One region of the Crystallibacter crystallopoietes genome, then DNA from elsewhere that is predicted to be linked to it. Evidence: riboswitches for the same ligand, from Rfam matches in the RefSeq annotation. Region 1 holds a riboswitch; each other region holds the start of a gene.
What was found. Region 1 has a riboswitch for S-adenosylmethionine ahead of AC20117_RS08400 (acyl-CoA dehydrogenase family protein). Riboswitches for the same ligand answer to the same signal wherever they lie in the genome.
Positions count from the first base shown of each region.

Region 1 (4,701 bases):
AGGCCGCAGTCGGTGGAGGCGATGACGTTTTCGCGGCCCACCAGGCGGGCGAAGCGCTCAATCCGGTCCGCCACCAGTTCGGGATGCTCGACGACGTTGGTCGCATGGGAGACCACGCCGGGAATGATGGACTTGCCCTCGGGCAGCTTGGTGTCTTCCCAGATGCGCCACTCGTGCTCGTGCCGGACATTGGCGGCCTCGAAGGAATACGCGCCGGCGTTGATCTGCAGCACGGAATCGATGATGTCCGCGAACGGGATGTCGGTCGTGTGCGGGCCGTGCCAGGAGCCCCAGCAGACGTGCAGCCGGATCTGCTCCTGCGGCAGGTCGCGCAGCGCCCATTTGGTGGCCTCGACGCGCAGTTGGATGAACTTCAGGTAGTCCTCCAGACTGGGCTCCGGGTTGATCTGGTCCCAGCTCTCCGCCAGGGACGGGTCATCGAGCTGGACCGTCAGGCCGGCGTCGATAATCGCTTTGTATTCCTCACGCATGGCATCGGCGCAGGCGTACAGCAGCTCTTCGTCCGTCTTGTAGTACTCATTGGCCACGCGGGCGCAGGAGCCCGGGGACAGCGCGGCCACGAAACCCTCGGACAGCCCGGCGGCGTCGAGGCCCTTCTTCAGGTTGGTTGCATCCGACTGCACCAGGTCATGCCCGGTGTAGGTCAGCGGCCCGGCGATCTTCGGCTGCGTGACGGACTTGCGGTGCGCCAGAATGCCCGACGACGGATCGTTGTAGGCGTCATTGAACTTCTGCCGGTCGCGCCGGTCCGGGAAGGATGTGAGCACAATGTTGCCGGGGGAGGAGCGGCGCACTTCGGCATCGGCCCAGCGGTCCACATTGGTCGGCTCCAGTCCGCCCAGGCGCGCGAAGGAGTAGTTCCACCAGGCGCCGTAATCAACGGAGCTCGCCATGGCGTGCCCGTACTCGCCGTCGTTCGGTATATCGATGCCCAGGTTCCGCTGGCGGGCGACGACGTCGATCACCGAAGTTTCGAGCAGGTCCAGGAATTCCGGGGTAATTCCGTTGGCATCCTTGGACTCGTTGGCGGCCAGCAGCTCCGGCGTCCGCGGCAACGAACCGGCGTGGGTGACGCGGATGTGGTCGGTGTTTGAGGACATGGTGGAGTTCCTTTCCATCGGTCCTGGCAGTAGCACCGTTGCCCGTGGTCAGCCTGACGGCTTGTGCAAGGGGGCGGGTTGCTGCGGCTTCATCGATCCAGGTCTCTCGGCCGCTCGGGATGGGTCCTCCCACTAAATGGCATTTGGAGTTGCCGGCGCAAGTCCGCCTACCGCGGCCTGGCATTCCCGAGTGAATGTGACGCAGGTAGGCTGGCGGCATGGCGCATCAGAATGATCCCGAAGTCATCAAGCGGCTCCTGAGCACCCCGGCGCGCTGGGCCGTGGTAGGCCTCTCCAACAACCCGCGTCGCGTGGCGCTGAGTGTGTCCCGCTACATGATGGACCGGTTGGGCATGGAGATCATTCCGGTCAGCCTCAAGGGCGACGACGTCCACGGGCAGAAGGGGTACAAGAAGCTGGCGGAGATTCCCGGCGAGATCGACGTGGTGAACTGCTTTGTGAACTCGCACAAGGTCGGGCCTGTGGTGGACCAGGCGATTGAGGTCGGGGCGAAGGCCGTGTGGCTGCAGCTCGGCGTGATCGACGAAGCCGCGGCGGAACGGGCCAAGGCCGCCGGGCTCGACGTCGTGATGGATACCTGCCCGAAAATCGAGGCGCCGTACCTCGGTTTGTAGCCCCGCATTCACATAACTTCATCTTTGTTTCGGGGAGCCCGGCTCCTCGGCATACTGAACTCCAAGATCAAGAGTCCCAACGACAAGCTCTGGCTGGTTGGGCGGCAACCCTCTCCCGTAGTGGGGTGCCCCAGATGAGGATCTGGCCGCGCACAAACCGTGTCCGGCAAGTACGGCCCCCTCCCGGCTGCGTCCCCTTACCTCGAATCTACGTGGTTGTTGCGCGCCGCAGGCAGGCGGGAGCCTCTGCCCCAGGAGCACATCATGTCCGATAACGTATTCGCAACGGCCGCCGCCAAGTACCGGCCGATCTTCGCCCGCATCGCCGCCGGTGCACTGGACCGTGAACAGGCCAGGGAACTGCCGTTCGAGCAAATCGGCTGGCTGAAGGAAGCCGGCTTCGGCGCCGCCCGCATCCCCGCGGAATTCGGCGGGGACGGCCTGAACTGGGAAGAATTCACCCAGCTGCTCATCGAGCTTGCCGCGGCCGACAGCAACATCCCGCAGGCCCTGCGCGCGCACATCGCCCTGACGGAAGAACACCTCTACCACCACCACCGCGAAGACCGCAGCGTCTGGCTGCAGCGCTTCGCCAACGGCCAGCTGGCCGGCAACGCGTGGACCGAGCCGGGCGTCGGCGGCACCGGCACTGTGCTGGACGAGGCCGGCGGCAAGCTCGTGCTGAACGGGCGCAAGTTCTACACCACCGGCACCATCTTCGCCGACTGGATCGACGTGACGGCCAAACGCCCTGACGGCACCGACGTCTCCGTCATCATTTCCACCAAGACCGCCGGCGTGGAGACCTTCGACGACTGGGACGGCTTCGGCCAGCGGCTCACGGGCAGCGGGACCACGGTGTTCACCGACGCCGAAGTGGGCCCCGCCAACGTCTCCGCCTTCGCCGACCGCTTCCCCTACCAGACCGCCCTCTACCAGCACATCCTGCTGGTCAGCCTGGCCGGCATCGCCAAGGCCGTGGTCACCGACGTCGCGGCGAACGTGCGCGAGCGGAAGCGCGTCTTCGGCCATGGCAACGCCCCGCTGGTGCGCAACGACGCCCAGATTCTGCAGGTTGTCGGCGAAATCAGCGCCAAGGCCTACGCCGCGGAAGCCACCACCCTGCGCGTAGCTCAGACCCTCGACCGGGTCTTCGCTTCAAGATTGCAGAACGACGACGCCGAAAAGGCGGCCAACATCGCCATCGAACTTGAATCCGGCCAGGCGCAGATTGTGCTGAGCGCTCTGGTGCCCGACGCGGCGGGAGCCCTGTTCAATGTGCTGGGTGCCTCGTCGACCAGCACGGGGAAAGCGCTGGACCGGCACTGGCGCAACGCCCGGACCGTGGCCACGCACAACCCGTTCATCTACAAGTCGCGGATCGTCGGCGACTGGGAGGTCAACGCCACGGAACCGCCCTATGTCTGGACCATCGGTGTTGCCGGCGCCGATGCGGAACGCCGAACCGCGGCAGTCTAGCCTTTCCACTGTGAGGCGGGTTACGGCATGTGACGGACCGCTTTTTCGTGGACCGGTGACTGGCCCCACACTGAACGTGTAACCATCCCGAGCGGCTGAGAGACCTGGCTCTATGACGCCGCAGCAACCCTGGTCACGACGAATCTCCCTGGATTCGCGCTGATAACAAGGAACTTGTCGAGGGCTGCGCCGAACAAGCGCAGTAAGACCTGTTCCGTAGGGTGCTACTGCCAGGACCGATGGAGTAAGCGCCTCAACCGGTCCTTCCCACTGCCTTCCGCCGTGGTCCGATCGGATGTGCGCTGCATCTTCTCGGCTGACGCCACAGGAGAGACAGTAATGAGCACCACCACAAACCCTTCCCCGCCGAAGAAAATGACCACGAAGGTCGCCGTAGCCAGCTTCATCGGCACGACGATCGAAGGCTATGACTTTGTCCTGTACGGGCTCGCGGCGGCCACCGTTTTCGGGCCATTGTTCTTCGCCCCGGCCGAACCGCTGGTCGGCACCATCGCCGCCTTCGCCACCTATGCCGTCGGCTTCGTCGCCCGTCCGGTCGGCGGCATTCTCGGCGGCCACTTCGGTGACCGGATCGGTCGCAAGACCGTGCTTGTTGCCTCGCTGCTGCTGACCGGTCTGGCCACTACCGCCATCGGCCTGCTGCCGATCTACGCACAGATCGGCTGGGTCGCCCCCGTACTGTTGCTGCTGCTGCGTGTTCTCCAGGGCATCGGCTACGGGGCCGAATGGGCCGGTGCGGCCCTGATGACGGTGGAGCACGCCAAGCCGAAGCGCCGCGGACTGACCAGCAGCGCCACACAGCTCGGGCCCACTTCCGGCATGCTGCTGGCCACGGGCGTGCTGCTGGTGTTGGAGAACTCCATGACCAACGAACAGTTCCTGGCCTGGGGCTGGCGGATCCCATTCGTGGCCAGCTTGCTGCTGGTCGCCGTCGGACTGGTGATCCGGTTGTCTGTCGAAGACAGCGCAGAGTTCAAGCGTGTGCAGCAGGTAGAGAAGGTCGCTGACCGCCCGGTGCTGGAAAGCATCAAGACCCACCCGCGGCAGGTTGCGCTCACTACCGGCCTCCGCATTGCGCAGAACGCCTTCTACTACGTCTACACCGTCTTTATCCTGACGTACCTGACCCAAGTCTCCGGTACGGACCGCAACACCGGCCTGGCCGCCGTGCTGATCGCGTCCGCGCTGGGCCTGGTCACCGTCCCGCTGTGGGGCTGGCTGTCAGATGTCATCGGCCGGCGCAGGGTCTACCTCTTCGGGGCAATCAGCAGCGCCGTGGCCGTCATCCCGTTCTTCTGGCTGCTCGACAGCGGGGTGTTCTTCCTGATCGTCCTCGGCGTGGTGTTCGGCCTGAACGTCGGACATGACGCCATGTACGGTCCGCAGGCTGCGTTCTTCTCCGAGCTGTTCAGCACCCGGGTCCGGTTCAGCGGGGTCTCCCTCGG
Region 1 covers NZ_CP018863.1:1,761,410-1,766,110, forward strand. Annotated here, with positions in the region: gene AC20117_RS08390 (cobalamin-independent methionine synthase II family protein) at 1-1,121, opposite strand, end outside; SAM riboswitch class I at 1,133-1,247, opposite strand; gene AC20117_RS08395 (CoA-binding protein) at 1,340-1,756, shown strand; SAM riboswitch class IV at 1,822-1,935, shown strand; gene AC20117_RS08400 (acyl-CoA dehydrogenase family protein) at 2,021-3,235, shown strand; SAM riboswitch class I at 3,315-3,481, shown strand; gene AC20117_RS08405 (MFS transporter) at 3,575-4,701, shown strand, end outside.

Region 2 (4,701 bases), 1.8 Mb from region 1:
TGCCGGTATGTTCGGCCGTCCCCAGTACGATCCGGGCTGCGGGGTAGTTGATTGCCAGTTGCTCCAGCATGTCGGCCGACGGATCCACGGCGGTCACCCGCAGCCCGCGGGCCAGCAGCGCCGCCGTATATTTTCCGGTACCGGCGCCTACATCCGCGGCGTCCCGTGCCGACGGCGGCACCAGCCAATCGACGGCGTCATCGGGGTAGCCGGGACGGACCCGGTCATAATGCGCGCCACCCTGCTGGAAGCTGCTGCCGAACTCCCGGCGCCGTTCGTCGTCCATCCGGGGTCCGCCGCGAACCACTGCCACACTCCTCGTGCACCCTCTGCCCTCTGGCTGGGGCCTCTCCTTGACCTGTCATTGACGCCGCCAGCCGCCCGTGCCCACTGCACAGGCGGCTTCGCAAACGACGGGTCAATTAGATCATGCTCCATCCGGCGTGCAGGGATACGTTCCTAGCCCAAGGAGCACGGCGCCGCCCCGGCGGTTCCCGGCGTCGCCGGTGCCCACTCGGGGAAGGCCCGTGTTTCCACCGCTGGCACCCAGCGTCCGCTCTCGACGACATAGTCGTGGCGCAGGCCGTCGCGGACCAGCGCTGCCACTCCGTCCGCGAGCCGGGCCGCGTCTTCCAAGCGGGACCCCAGCCCGAAGCTGGCACGCAGCGCACCGGACGGCAGCCCGAGGCGGTTGAGCAAGGGATGGGCGCAGAACTTGCCGTCCCGCACGCCGACGCCGTGTTCTGCCGAGAGATACGCGGCGACGAGGCCCGCGTCGTATCCAGCCACCGAGAAATTAACGACGCCGATGGCATCCAGCGGGGTGGCCTCGCCGCTGAAAATCCGGTGCACGGTGACCGAGTCCACCGCCTCCAGCCGCTCGATGAGATACCCACGCAGCACGGACTCATGCTGCTGCCACGCTTCCTCATCCAGTTGCGCGATGTGCTCGGCGGCCCGGGCCAGGGTGGCCGCACCGAGCACATTGGGCGAGCCAGCCTCATGCCGGGCCGGCCCCGTAGTCCAGACCACGCCGTCCAGCCGGACCTGTTTCACCGCGCCGCCGCCAGCCAGATGCGGTGTGCCGGAATCGAGCCAGTCGGCCCGCCCGATGATCGCTCCCGCGCCGAACGGGGCATAGAGCTTGTGCCCGGAGAGGACTACGTAGTCAATGTTGTCCCGGGCAATGTCGAGGCGCCGGTGCGGGGCGAGCTGGGCCGCATCCACCACTACCCGGGCCCCATACCGGTGGGCAAGCCGCGCGGTTTCGGCGATCGGGAATATCTCGCCGGTAACGTTCGACGCGCCGGTGATGGCAACGAGAGCCACCTGGCCACCGGCCAACTCGGCCTCGATGGCTTCGAGGGTGGCGGCAATACTTGGCCGGGCCACCACGCTGCGGTGCGGTACCGCCTGCCAGGGCAGCAGGTTGGCGTGGTGTTCGATGTCCAGGTACAGCACTTCGCCGCCGGCCGGAATGCAGCCGGCCAGCAGGTTCAGGGAGTCGGTGGTGTTGCGGGTGAAGATGACAAGGTCATCGGTCCGCCCGCCGACAAAAGAACGCAGGACGTTGCGTGAATGCTCGTAGACGGAGGTGGAGACCTGGGATGCGTAGCCGGCACCGCGGTGGACGCTCGCGTAGTAGGGGAGCAGCTGCTCCAGATAGGCGGTGACGGAAGCCAGCGCGGGTGCCGACGCGGCGTAGTCCAGATTGGCATAGCGTATGGCGCCGCCGTCCAGCAGGGGAGCGGCGAGTTCTGCCCCGGTAACTTCCTGGAACGGTTGTTCCGCAGCCAGCAGTTCGGGGGACAGGGCGGAGTCGATAACGGTGGTGCTCATATGACCTCATCTGGTGAGGGACCCGTGCCAATGGCAGAGCGGATCCGCGCTTGCCGAACCAGTCAGGAACGGCCAGGTCGTCACCCGGGGCACCCCGCCGCGTGAGGAGGGTTGCCGGCCAGCTAACCGGGGTTTAGCGCTGGCACTCGTGACCTGCCATCGAGATTATTGTCCGGCCGGAGGGGCCGCATCTTTGTTACGGGAACGAAAAGGCGGCCATCCCCGGAATGGGGACGGCCGCCGTCGTAATTCGTCACAAAAGACAGCGTCAGCGCAGGCCGTCCGCCTCCATGGAGGCCTCCGGAGCGGTTTCCGGCAGGGACCCGTCCTCCGGGTGTGCGGCCGGACGCTGGCCGCGCAACTGCGGATTGAGCCGGTAGAGGACCTCGTCGTGCAGCGTGCCGTTCGTGGCCAACGCGTTGCCGCCGAAGGGTCCGTCCTCGCCCTCGAGCGAACTGAACCGTCCGCCGGCCTCGGTCACGATCGGCACGAGGGCCGCCATGTCATAGAGGTTGAGTTCGGGTTCGCAGGCAATGTCGACGGCGCCCTCGGCCACCATGCAGTAGGACCAGAAGTCCCCGTAGGCACGGGTGCGCCAGACGGATTCGGTGAGGCCGAGGAACTCCGGGAAGTTGCCGCGTTCCTGCCAGCCGGTGAGGCTGGAATAGGAGAGGGACGCGTCCTCGAGCCGGTTGACATCGGATACCCGGAGCCGGGTGGCCGCGGACAGCGAACGTCCCATGTAGGCACCGGTTCCGGTCGCGGCCCACCAGCGCTTGCCCAGAGCCGGCGCGCTGACCAGGCCGACCACGGGACGGTCTTCGTCTACCAGCGCGATCAAGGTGGCCCAGACCGGCACCCCGCGGACGAAGTTCTTCGTGCCGTCGATGGGATCGATGATCCAGCGGCGGGAGCCGTGGCCGCTGCTGCCGTATTCCTCGCCGAGGACCGCGTCGCGCGGCCGGGCCCGGGAGAGTTGGCCGCGGATGGCCTCTTCAGCGGCGCGGTCCGCATCCGTGACAGGGGTGAGATCCGGCTTGGTCTCGATTTTCAGGTCCAGCGCCTTGAAGCGGGCCATGGTCTGCGAATCCACGGAATCGGCCATCACATGGGCCAGGCGCAGATCGTCGTTATAGCTTTGAACGTCACGGGTCATAGGCTTCAACTTATCCTTATTTGGCGGCCGGATGCGGGATGTGAAGTCCCTGACCGACGACGGCGGTGCTACTGGAACCCGAGTTCCTTCGCCTGGGCGCGTTCTTCCGTTCCCAGCAAACGGCGCAGCGAGGCCAGCCGTGCCGGGCCGGATTCGCCGGCCTGCCCGGAGGCCACCCAGGCGTCCACGCCGCAGTTGACGGCATGGTCGTCGTGCTTGCAGCCCCGCTCGCAGTCCGCCGTCCCGGGCTCCAAATCGGGAAAAGCGGAAATGATCCGGTCCGGGTCCACGTGGGCCAGTCCAAAAGAACGGATGCCGGGCGTGTCGATGATCCAGCTGCCAGCCGGAGCGTCGGCCAGCTTCAGGGCCAGCGCCGAGGAGGAGGTATGCCGGCCCCGCCCGGTCACCGCGTTGACTCCCCCCGTGGCGCGCTCCGCCCCCGTGAGGGCATTGACCATGGTGGACTTGCCCACGCCCGAATGGCCGAGCATGACGCTGACCATCCCATCCAGATAGCCACGGAGCGCCGCTACGGCGTCACGGTCGAGACGGGCAGACAGCCCGTCGGCGGACCGTGCATCCACCCCGGAGCCCTCCGTGCCGGCCGTCCGGCTGACGATCACGGGCAGGTCCAGGTGCCGGTAGTTGGAGAGCAGTTCTTCGGGATCCTTGACGTCCGCTTTGGTGACGCACAGCAGCGGGCTGATACCGGCGTCGTACGCCGCTACCAAGGCGCGGTCGATGAAACCGGTGCGCGGCTCGGGGTTTGCGGCGGCCACGACGATGACCAGCTGGTCTGCATTGGCGACGACTACCCGCTCCACGGGATCTGTATCGTCGGCGCTGCGGCGCAACAGCGTCCGGCGTTCCTCAATCCGGACCAGCCGGGCCAACGTATCCGGCTCACCGGTAATGTCACCGACGAGCGCTACGAAGTCGCCGGCCACCACCGGACTGCGACGAAGCTCCCGGGCACGGGCGGCGACAACCACCCGTTCCCGGGCAGTGTCTTCATCGACGACCGCGGTGTAGCGGCCGCGGTCCACGGTGATGATCCGCCCGATGACGGCGTCTTCGTGGGCAGGCCGTTCCTTGGTACGCGGACGCGAGCCGCGCTTGTTGGGACGGATGCGGACATCGGACTCGTCCCACGTACGGTTGCCGCGCACCACCTTAGAGCGCTCCCGCCTCGGACTGGCGGACGGAAGTCTCGAACAGGTCCTGCCATAGCCGCGGGAACTCGGGCATGGTCTTGGCCGTGGTGCCGATGTCTTCGACTTCCACGCCCTCGACTGCCAGCCCGATAATGGCTCCGGCGGTGGCCATCCTGTGGTCCTCATATGAATGGAAGACCCCGCCATGCAGTGGCCTCGGACGGATGATCAACCCGTCTTCGGTTTCTTCGGCGTCGCCACCCAAGGCATTGATTTCCGCGACCAGAGCCGCCAGCCGGTCTGTTTCGTGTCCCCGCAAGTGGGCAATTCCGGTGAGCCTGGATTCGCTGCCGGCCAGGGCACAGAGCGCCGCCGTGGTGGGGGCAAGTTCGCTGGTGTCGGCGAGCTGCGCCCCGGTGATCTCTGCCCCGCCGGTTACGGTGAGGGTGCCGTTCTCGTAGCTGACAGTGGCGCCGAGTTGCGCCAGGATGCTGCGCCATTTGTCACCTACCTGCGTGGTTTTCTCCGGCCAGCCTGGGATCCGAACCGTTC
Region 2 covers NZ_CP018863.1:4,742,938-4,747,638, reverse strand. Annotated here, with positions in the region: gene AC20117_RS21830 (class I SAM-dependent methyltransferase) at 1-307, opposite strand, end outside; gene AC20117_RS21825 (aminotransferase class V-fold PLP-dependent enzyme) at 460-1,839, opposite strand; SAM riboswitch class IV at 1,881-1,993, opposite strand; gene hisN (histidinol-phosphatase) at 2,108-2,995, opposite strand; gene rsgA (ribosome small subunit-dependent GTPase A) at 3,064-4,167, opposite strand; gene aroA (3-phosphoshikimate 1-carboxyvinyltransferase) at 4,169-4,701, opposite strand, start outside.
Region 2: another riboswitch for S-adenosylmethionine. It lies ahead of AC20117_RS21825 (aminotransferase class V-fold PLP-dependent enzyme); the one in region 1 lies ahead of AC20117_RS08400 (acyl-CoA dehydrogenase family protein).

Region 3 (4,701 bases), 960 kb from region 1:
GAGCGAACAGATCCACGGGATTCTTGACCGGGCACAGGAAGAAATGCTCTGGGTCGGCCCCGACCACCCCTCGTACCGACTGTTGGCGGAGCTGACCCACGCGGTCCGGGACGCCTGGCAGGAAGGCTTCGAACACGCCCGCCACGGCGCCGCCGAAGACAACCCGTACCGCTACTGATTAGGACGGCGGTGCCGCCTTTCGTCCCCGACCCGGCACCTTGCCGGCACGGGGACGAAAGGCGGCCACCGCCGTCGTTGTCTTGCTGTCAGTGCAGCATATGCTGCCTCAGCGCGAGTAAGCGTGCTTCATCAGCGCGAGCGGACCCGCTCCAACACGTGCTCTTCCGCCAGCGGTCCGGCCTTGATACCGGCGGGCACCCGGAAGAAGTAGACCAGCCCGATGACCCACCACAGGCCGAAGAGGATCCACGGCTCTATGCCCAGCTGAGCCGGCATCCCCGGCATGTACAGGCTGAACAAGGCCACACCCAGCACGGCCGCGGCGATGCCGATCGCGATGCCGCCCTTGCCCTTGCCGCCGATCCGTAGCGGCCGGTCCATCTGCGGTTCGCGGCGGCGCAGGATCAGGAAGGAAATCGCCACCATGGTGTAGGCCAGCACGATGCTCGGCGCACCGGAGTCTACCAACCAGACCAGCATCTCCACACCGAAGAACGGCGCCAGGAAGCTCAGCGCGCCGATGAACAGCAGGGCATTATGAGGGGTGCCGTACTTGGGGTGCAGCTTGCCGAACCAGGCCGGCAGCATCCCGGAGCGCGCCAGCGAGAACATCAGCCGGGACGCGCCCAGCAGCAGCGAGTTCCACGAGGTGAGGATGCCCGCGATACCGCCGGCGATCAGCACCTTGGCCATCATGTCCGAGCCGAACATCGCGCCCACGGCGTCCGCCGTCGCGATGTCCGTCCCGGCCAGCTCGCTGGCCGGCATGGCCGACGACGTGGTCAGCACCACCATGACATACCAAATGGTGGCCAGGATGACCGAGACCACCACGAGCCGGCCGATCTGGCGGGCCGGAATGTTCACTTCCTCCGCGGACTGCGGAATCACGTCGAACCCGATGAAGAGGAACGGCACCACCACGAGCACCGCGAAGAAACCGGTCATACCGCCGTTGAAGAACGGTTCCATGTTGGAGATCTCGCCGCCGGTGAAGGCGCCGGCGATCATGACCAGGCCGATGGCCAGCAGGAACAGCACCACGAAGGTCTGCACAATGCCGGCTTCCTTCACACCGCGGATGTTGATCCAGGTAATAACGACGGCGGCAACGGCACCTACCAGCGCCCACGTCAGGTGGACGTCGAAACCGGCGACGTTCCAGAGCTTGACCTGGCTGAGGTTGGGAAAGATATATTGGACGGTCCGCGGGAGCGCCACCGCTTCGAAGGCCACGATGGTCACGTAGCCGCCGATGATGGCCCAGGAACCGATGAAGGACGGGCGCGGGCCCATCGCGCGCATGATGTAGTTGTGCTCGCCGCCGGCCTTGGGCATCGCCGCGCACAGCTCGGCATAGGTCAGCCCGACCACGGCCATGATGATGCCGCCCGCAAGCATGGCCGTCACCGAGCCCATGGTTCCGGCGGACTCCAGCCAGCCTCCGGTCAGGACCACCCAGCCGAAGCCGATCATGGCCCCGAAGCCCAGGGCGAGGACGTCGAAGCGCCCCAGTACTTTCTTTAGTGAGGGTTCGGATTCGTGTTGTGACACAGCCACGCCGATGCCCCTTTCTCGTTCAGATGCCGTTCAGGCATGGGAAATTGCCGGCGACGCGAGGGTGGCGCCGATCACGGCAAGAGTAACTGCACGACATTACTACGATGTTTCGCCCTGAAACGGCCATGTTGCGTTGGCTGCGTCTTATTGCCCAGCGCGGCCGGCGCTGGACAGTGCTGAGGGCGGCAGCATGAGCATGCTGCCGCCCTCAGTCAGCTATCGGCTGGTGCGGGCTGTGCGGCCCGCGGCTAGGGGTTGTGCTGGACTACGAAATCCCCACCGGGGAAGACCACGGATTCGTGGCCGTCGTCGAACCGCACGAAGTACGGAGGAGCGCCGTCATCTCCCCTGACCTCGACGATTTCCCCGTGCCGGTCGGACGACTCGACGGTCCGGCCGCGGACAATGATCCTGTTGCCTGGCGATGCCTTCATCGTGAATTACCTCCTGGCCCTAGGGTACGAGGGACCGCGCCGAAGGGGAATAGCCGGAGCTACTTCTTGAAGACCTCGGCGCTGACCGGAGTGGGATTGGCGAAGAGATCCAGCACCGGGCAGTGCGCGTCTACCGTGCGGCGCAGCTCCTCGTAGCGTTCCTGCGTTTCGGGGCCGTTGATGTTCACGCTCAACCGCACCGCGCTGAAGCCGGGGCGCACACTCCGATCGGCGCCGAACAGGCCCTGCACGTCCAGATCGCCCTCGGCGTCGATGCTGATCTCGTCGAAACGGATGCCTAGCTGGTGTGCGTACAGCCGGTAGACCACTACCTGGCATGAAGCCAGGGCGCCCAGCGCGTACTCCACCGGGCTGGCAGCGGTATCCTCGCCGGCCAGGCCCGCCGGTTCGTCAACGGAAAACTCGTGTTTGCCCGCGGTGACACGGGTGGCCACCGGGCCGGTTCCCTGGCCTGCCACCTTGAACGTCAGCTTGGCGTTGGCGGTGTCTTCAGCGATCTTGCCGGTCCAGAAGGCGCCGGCCTCATCCAGACGGGTGGCACGATCTTCGGCCAGGTCGCGGAGAGCTGTTTCAGTCATGGTTGAATCCTTCCTGTCGGCGCACGCCGGAGCAGGGCGCCATACTTACGCCTCCCGTTTGGGCCGGCGTCGAATCTTCACCTGGGGCACCCCGCTACAGCTACGAGGGTTGCCGTCCAACCGGCCAGGGCCGAAGGTTGGAACTCTTGATTCTGTGTCCGATTCTGCATGGTGCAGCACGGTACGTTCAACCGTTTTGTAACACGAGGACTTCTATAGTTCCTAGCGGCCCAGCTCGCCTTCGGGCCGGCCAACCTGGCCTTCGGGCTGGTGTTTGTCGCCGGGGATCCGGGCCCGGTCATACTCCGGACTGCCGGGTACGGGCTCCGTCTTGTGTTCGTCCTCGGCTGGCTTCTTGGGCGGTTCGCGGAAGTAGTCAGCGTTGGCCAGGTTCCAGTCTTCGCTCCAGCCGCGGGGAGGATCCTTGAGCAGTTCGCCGGGCTCCATCCAGTTGTAGATGTTCTCGTAGGAGCGCGTGGTCAGATGGTCCACGCGGCGCCGAAGCATCCGCGGCGAGACCTCGTCCGGGGATTTGCAGCCCATCGACGCCATGATCTGGACGCTCTCGTCCACAGTGAGCTTCTGGTAGTTGAAAACGCGCTGGCCCTTGTCCTCGACGTTGAGCGCGCGCACCAGCCGCGGGTTCTGCGTGGCCACGCCCACCGGGCATTCGTTGGTATGGCATTTCTGCGCCTGGATGCAGCCGGTGGCCATCATCATGGTCCGCGCGCTCATGGTGAAGTCCGCGCCTTCGATCAGGCGCTTGACGATGTCCGAGCCGGAGGCGACCTTCCCCGCGGCGGCAATGCGGACGCGCTCCCGCAGCCCCACGCCGACCAGGGCGTTGTGCACCAGCATCAGGCCCTCCGTCAGCGGCGTGCCCACGTTGTCCTGGTACTCCAGCGGCGCCGCGCCGGTGCCGCCTTCGGAACCATCGACGACGATGAAATCCGGCGTCACCTTCTCCTCCAGCATCGCCTTGCAAATGGCGAGCACGTCCACCCGCGAGCCCACGCACAGCTTGAAGCCGATGGGCTTTCCATCGGAAAGCTCGCGCAGCTGCTTGACGAAGCGGATCAGTTCCCGCGGCGTGCCGAAGGCGCTGTGGCTGGCAGGCGACACGCAGTCGACGCCCATCTCCACGCCGCGGGCTTCGGCGATCTCCGGGGTGACTTTAGAACCCGGCAGGACACCGCCCAGACCGGGCTTGGCCCCCTGCGAAAGTTTGATGCTGATGCCCTTGACCTCGGGACGCGCCGCCTTCGGGATGAAGGCTTCTGGGCTGAAGTGTCCGTCTTTGTCCCGCGCGCCGAAGTAGCCTGAACCTATCTCCCAGATCAGGTCGGCACCGTATTCGAGGTGGTACTTCGTCAGGCCGCCTTCACCGGTTTCCTGCACAAAACCGCCGAGCGCCGCACCCTTGTTCATCGCGAGCACGGCATTCTTCGACAGCGAGCCGAAGCTCATGGAAGAGACGTTGAACAGCGAAATATCGTAGGGCTGCCTGCAATCAGGCCCGCCCAAGGGTATCCGGGGATGCTGCTTGGGTGGCGCCACCGGAGCGGTGGAATGGATCAGGTATTCGTAGCCGATCTGGTTCACTTCGCGCTCCGTGCCGAAGGCCTTGTGGCTGTTCTCGCCCTTGGCACGCGCATACACCAGCGACCGCACATCGCGGTTGAACGGCTTTCCGTCCACGTTCCGCTCGACAAAGTACTGCTGGATTTCCGGCCGGATGGATTCCAGCACGTACCGCATATGCCCCAGGATGGGGTAGTTCCGCAGGATCGAGTGCCGGGTCTGGACCACGTCCCAGATCCCGATCACCAAGAGCGCAACAACGACGGCGGCCAGCACCCACCAGCCAACGGAGCCGAACGACGCGGCCACGATGGTAATAAAGCCCAGCACCGCAAGAACAACAAAAA
Region 3 covers NZ_CP018863.1:803,134-807,834, forward strand. Annotated here, with positions in the region: gene AC20117_RS03905 (hypothetical protein) at 1-2, shown strand, start outside; gene AC20117_RS24095 (hypothetical protein) at 44-178, shown strand; gene AC20117_RS03910 (APC family permease) at 310-1,656, opposite strand; gene AC20117_RS03915 (DUF1918 domain-containing protein) at 1,989-2,174, opposite strand; gene AC20117_RS03920 (OsmC family protein) at 2,234-2,773, opposite strand; SAM riboswitch class IV at 2,810-2,925, opposite strand; gene AC20117_RS03925 (FMN-binding glutamate synthase family protein) at 2,996-4,701, opposite strand, start outside.
Region 3: another riboswitch for S-adenosylmethionine. It lies ahead of AC20117_RS03920 (OsmC family protein); the one in region 1 lies ahead of AC20117_RS08400 (acyl-CoA dehydrogenase family protein).

Region 4 (4,701 bases), 620 kb from region 1:
CGGCGCCACCCTGACCATCGTGGCCATCTGGTTCGCGGCCCGCCTGAGCGATAAGTACGGCCGCAAGCCGGTCATGCTGGCCGGCATGATCGCCGGCGCCGTCCTGGCCTACCCCATCCTGTGGCTGCTGCAGACCGACACGCTGTGGGGCTTCGCCATCGGCCTGTTCCTGGCCAACGGCATCATCCAGGGCGTCATCTTCGGCCCGTTCGGTGCCTTCGTGGCCGAGCTCTTCCCCACCCGGATGCGCTACACGGGCGCCTCGCTGACCTACCAGTCTTCCTCGACCCTCGGCGCGGGCTTCACGCCGATGATCGTCTCCGGTCTGGTCATCGTCGCCGGCGGGGAGCTGTGGCTGGTCGGCCTGGTCTGGCTCCTGTCCTTCGTTGTGGCGGCCGTCTGTGTGCTGGCCACCAAGGAAGGCAAGAACATGGACCTGAGCAGTGAAATGAAATAAAAGTACGACGACGGCGGTGCCGGTTCCTGCGGGAGCCGGCACCGCTTGGTTAAGCGGCGTTTCGGTTAGCGGCGTTTCGGCTCAGCCGCTTCCGGTTCAGCCGCCCGGTCAGCCCGGCCTCCTCCCTGCTCTACCGCCCCGCTGCCCCGTCGCCAGCGCCGACGCTCTGGGCGCAATAATCCATCAGCGCGGTCAAGCGCCGGCTTAACCGCTGGCGCCCCGGGTAGGCGAAACAGATGTCGCTGTGGCCAATATGCCCGTCGATGGGAACGCAGACCAGCGGCAAGCCTTCGTAGCTGACATCCAGCGGAGGCCGCTGGACCAGGACCGTATAGCCCAGTCCACGGGCCACCATCCCGCGCACAGCTTCAAAACTGGTCGACCGCCAGGCAATTTTCGGGTCGAGCCCGGCGTCGCGCAGGTTCGGCAGCTGGTTATCGCGCACCGAGGGAATGTCCAGCAGCACCATGTCGTCCGAGGCGAGCTCCGGCAGGGCGATCTTCGCGCGGCCGGCCAACCGGTGCTCCGCCCCCAGCAGGATATAGGGCCGGCCTTCCTTGATCACCCGCATTTCCGCGCCGCCGGTGACATGCCGCGTGTGGGTCAGCACGGCGTCGAGCCTGCCCTCCAGCATCTGCAGCTGCAGCTCGTCGGCCGCTCCTTCGGTGATGGTGAGCTCCAGTTTGGGATTCGGTGCCGCGAAACCCGCCGTCATCAACGGGACCCAGAAAGCCGAGAGCGTGGTGTAGCAGCCGATCGCCAGCGGCCCGGCCAGCTCGCCGTGCCGCTCCTCGATCCGGGCCTGGATCTCCTCGGCTTCGCGCAGGAGCACCTGCGCGTCCTTCAGGAAGCCCCGCCCGGCGGTGGTCAGGGTAATGCCTTTCGCCTTCCGCCGGACGATCAGCTGGGTCCCGACGGCCTTTTCCAGCTCGTTGATGGCCAGCGACATTCCCGCCTGCGACACATGGCAGGCCTGTGCGGCGCCGCTGATGGAGCCGGACTCCGCGACGGCCACGTAGTACTGGATCTGGCGCAAGGTGTACCGGAACATAAGGAAAGCCTATCCAGTTGCGCCCGCTTCCACAGTTACCCTGGCTAGCGAACTACCCGGGCTTATGGTCCGGAGCCGGGGTCTGCGCCACGGCGTACCGGCCCACTTGCCACGGATCGATGGCCGGCACGGCAAGCTTGCTGTAGCCGGCAACGTTGCGGGACACCACCGTCAGGCAGTACCGGACGGCCGTGGCCGCGATCAGCGACTCCACCGCCGGAACATCCGGGCGGCTGGACATTGGCCCCCAGACCGTCGCGACCTTCAGGTCCACCGGCAGGATGAAGCCATCAAAGCGCTTGGTCAGCTCCGCAAGCCAGCGGCCGTCGTCGTTGTTTGACGCTGTTTCCTGCTGGGCGTGCGCGGCTCGCAGTTCCCCAACGGTCAACGCGGAGATGAAGATGCGCAGGTGTCGGCGCTGCTGCAGGAAATCGACGACGGCGGCGTGCGGCTCGGCGCTACGCACCTCCGTCACCACATCCGTATCAAGCAGCAGGCCGGCTTGCTCCCTCACGAGCCCGGGTTGATCGGGCCGGCGGCAGCAGACCTGGCGGCGGCAGCGCGGCCGGTGCGCAGGAGGAAATCAACAAAATCCTCCCGGGCGGCTGCTACTTGCTCGTAGTCATTGAGGCTCATTACGCGCAGATCCTGGCGCGCAGGGGAAATACTGGTCATGAAAAACGGTGCCGGGCACCGGTCCTTTCGCGTGCTCTTGCCCGCACCATCTGCCAACGGCGAATGCAGGCCGCTTCGTCATCCGAACCACCCAGAGAGCGTGGGGTTGGTATGCGGCCAAGTCGGAGCTTAGCGACCGCAGTTCCTGAAGCTGTTGAGAGTATGCCACGGGTTTGGCACCTGCGTCACGCACTGTTGTTCATGCTGTGTAACAGGACGAGAACCAGCGACTTGGAGCGACATCTTGCCCAATCCGAATGTTTACCTGTGGGCAATCGTTTGGCTATCTGCGTCCGTGACCATATAGTAGGAGTGCTTCACGAGATGTGACGGGCAACACAGTCGGCTAGCCGGTGGTGTTGCAAAGGCTCCGACCGGTCACGCACCAACCCCATGTTCGTGGGTGGTTCGGATGACGAAGCGGCCTGCATATTCGCAGAACGACGAGGTTCTAAGGGGGACCCGTGCGGGCAAGAACTATCGAGAGAACGAAATGATGAATACATACTCAACAGCACACGACCGCAACCACACCGACCAGGCCGCGAGCCTTCCGGACGAAAGCATCTTTGACGAATGGGTGGATGTCCGGATCCACATTGAAGCCGAGCTCAGCCTGGTGCAGTTCTGCCAGCAGGGCGTACAGAAGATGTTCTACTCAGAGGACATCGACGCTGTACAAAAGGCCGCCCTGGACTCCGACGGCACCGCCCAGTGGTGCGAGAAGTACGCAAAACTGCTCATTCCCAGCACCCGCAGCGGCGCTGGCAACCGCTTCTTTTCGCTGGTGCGGATGGAAATGGACCCCGCGGACAGGTAACCGCCGCAATATCGTCATAAGTTGTCAGACCGGGCTGGTAGAAGTTAATTACGTCTATCAACATCGCGGACGCCGGAAATCAACTCAGGGATTCCGGCGCCGGCGGCACCGTCAGCCCGGGAGGCCTTGTGTTCCTGCTTGAATCCGAATCAGCCGGTGCCGAACCGGAGCTGGTCTTCACTGCCAGTGACCTGGTGGTCGCCGCCGGCTGCGAGTACCAGCTGCTGCGGAAGCTGGACGAGAAGCTGGGCCGCACGCCCAAGGCCGTCTTCGCTCCGGACGAGATGCTGGAGCGGACGGCCGTGCTCGGCGATGTCCATGAGCACCGGGTGCTGCAGGAATTCAAGGACCGGTTCGGGGTCGGCGTTGTGGAGATTGCCGAAACCACCGGCTACACCCGCCCGGAGCTCACCGCCAAGCATGCCGAATCCATTGCAGCCCTGGAGACCGGGGCGGACGTTGTGTTCCAGGCATCCTTTTTTGACGGCACCTTCCACGGCCGCTCGGATTTCCTCGTGAAGGAGAACGACGGCGGGACGTTGCGTTACGCGGTGTATGACACCAAGCTGGCCCGCCACGCCAAGGTGACCGCCCTGCTGCAGCTTGCCGCCTACGGCGACCAGCTCGCCAAAGCCGGAATCACGCCCTCCCCCACGGTCACGCTGGTGCTGGGAAACGGCGTGCACAGCAACCACAGCCTGACGGACATCCTGCCCGCCTTCAAGGAACGCCGGGCCCGGTTCCTGGCCATCACCGGCCAGCACCGCGGGCAGCCGGATGCGGTGGCCTGGAATGACGAACGCTATACGGCCTGCGGCCGCTGCGATTACTGCTCGGAGCAGGTCAAACTGCACCGGGACCTGCTGATGGTTTCGCACATGAGCACCACCCGCCGGCGGCAACTGATGGCAGACGGGATCCGCACCATCGACGATTTCGCCGCCATGCCGCTGCCAGCGGGCGAAGGTTCCGGCGGGACGTTGGCCAGGCTGCGGGACCAGGCGCGGATGCAGACCGGTGTCCAGGAGCCGGACGGATCGGTCGAGTTCACGGACAAAGACGGCGAACCCCATAAGGTCGCCTACAGGGTCTTGGAGCAGAACGCCCTGGCCGCGCTCCCCCGCCCCAGCGAGGGTGACATTTTCTTCGACTTCGAGGGGGATCCGCTCTGGCAGGATGCCGCCGGCGTCTGGGGCCTTGAGTACCTGTTCGGCGTGGTGGAGAACCCGGTCTCGCCGCGGGACAAGCCGCCGTTCCTGCCGTTCTGGGCGCACAGCCGTGCGGAGGAAGGCCGGGCCCTGGCCAGTTTCCTGGATTACGTGGCGCAGCGGCGCGAACGGTATCCGGACCTGCACATCTACCACTACGCCAACTATGAAAAGGCGGCCCTGCGCCGGCTGTCGCTGCAGCATGTCCTGGGCGAGGACGCCGTGGACGGGCTGCTGCGCGAAGGCGTGCTGGTCGACCTCTACGATACGGTGCGCAACAGCCTGCGGATCTCGGAGAACTCCTACAGCATCAAGAAGCTCGAGCCGCTGTACATGGGTAGCAACCTGCGCAGCGGAGATGTGACGGACGCCGGGGGCTCGGTGGTGGCCTATGCCCATTACTGCGAGGCACGTGATGCCGGCCGGGCCGATGAGGCGGCGAAGATCCTCGCGGGAATCAGCGACTACAACGAATACGACTGCGTCTCCA
Region 4 covers NZ_CP018863.1:2,381,230-2,385,930, reverse strand. Annotated here, with positions in the region: gene AC20117_RS11140 (MFS transporter) at 1-457, shown strand, start outside; gene AC20117_RS11135 (LysR substrate-binding domain-containing protein) at 588-1,508, opposite strand; gene AC20117_RS11130 (PIN domain-containing protein) at 1,561-2,022, opposite strand; gene AC20117_RS23290 (hypothetical protein) at 2,019-2,183, opposite strand; SAM riboswitch class IV at 2,212-2,334, opposite strand; SAM riboswitch class IV at 2,499-2,666, shown strand; gene AC20117_RS11125 (hypothetical protein) at 2,677-3,003, shown strand; gene AC20117_RS11120 (TM0106 family RecB-like putative nuclease) at 3,132-4,701, shown strand, end outside.
Region 4: another riboswitch for S-adenosylmethionine. It lies ahead of AC20117_RS11125 (hypothetical protein); the one in region 1 lies ahead of AC20117_RS08400 (acyl-CoA dehydrogenase family protein).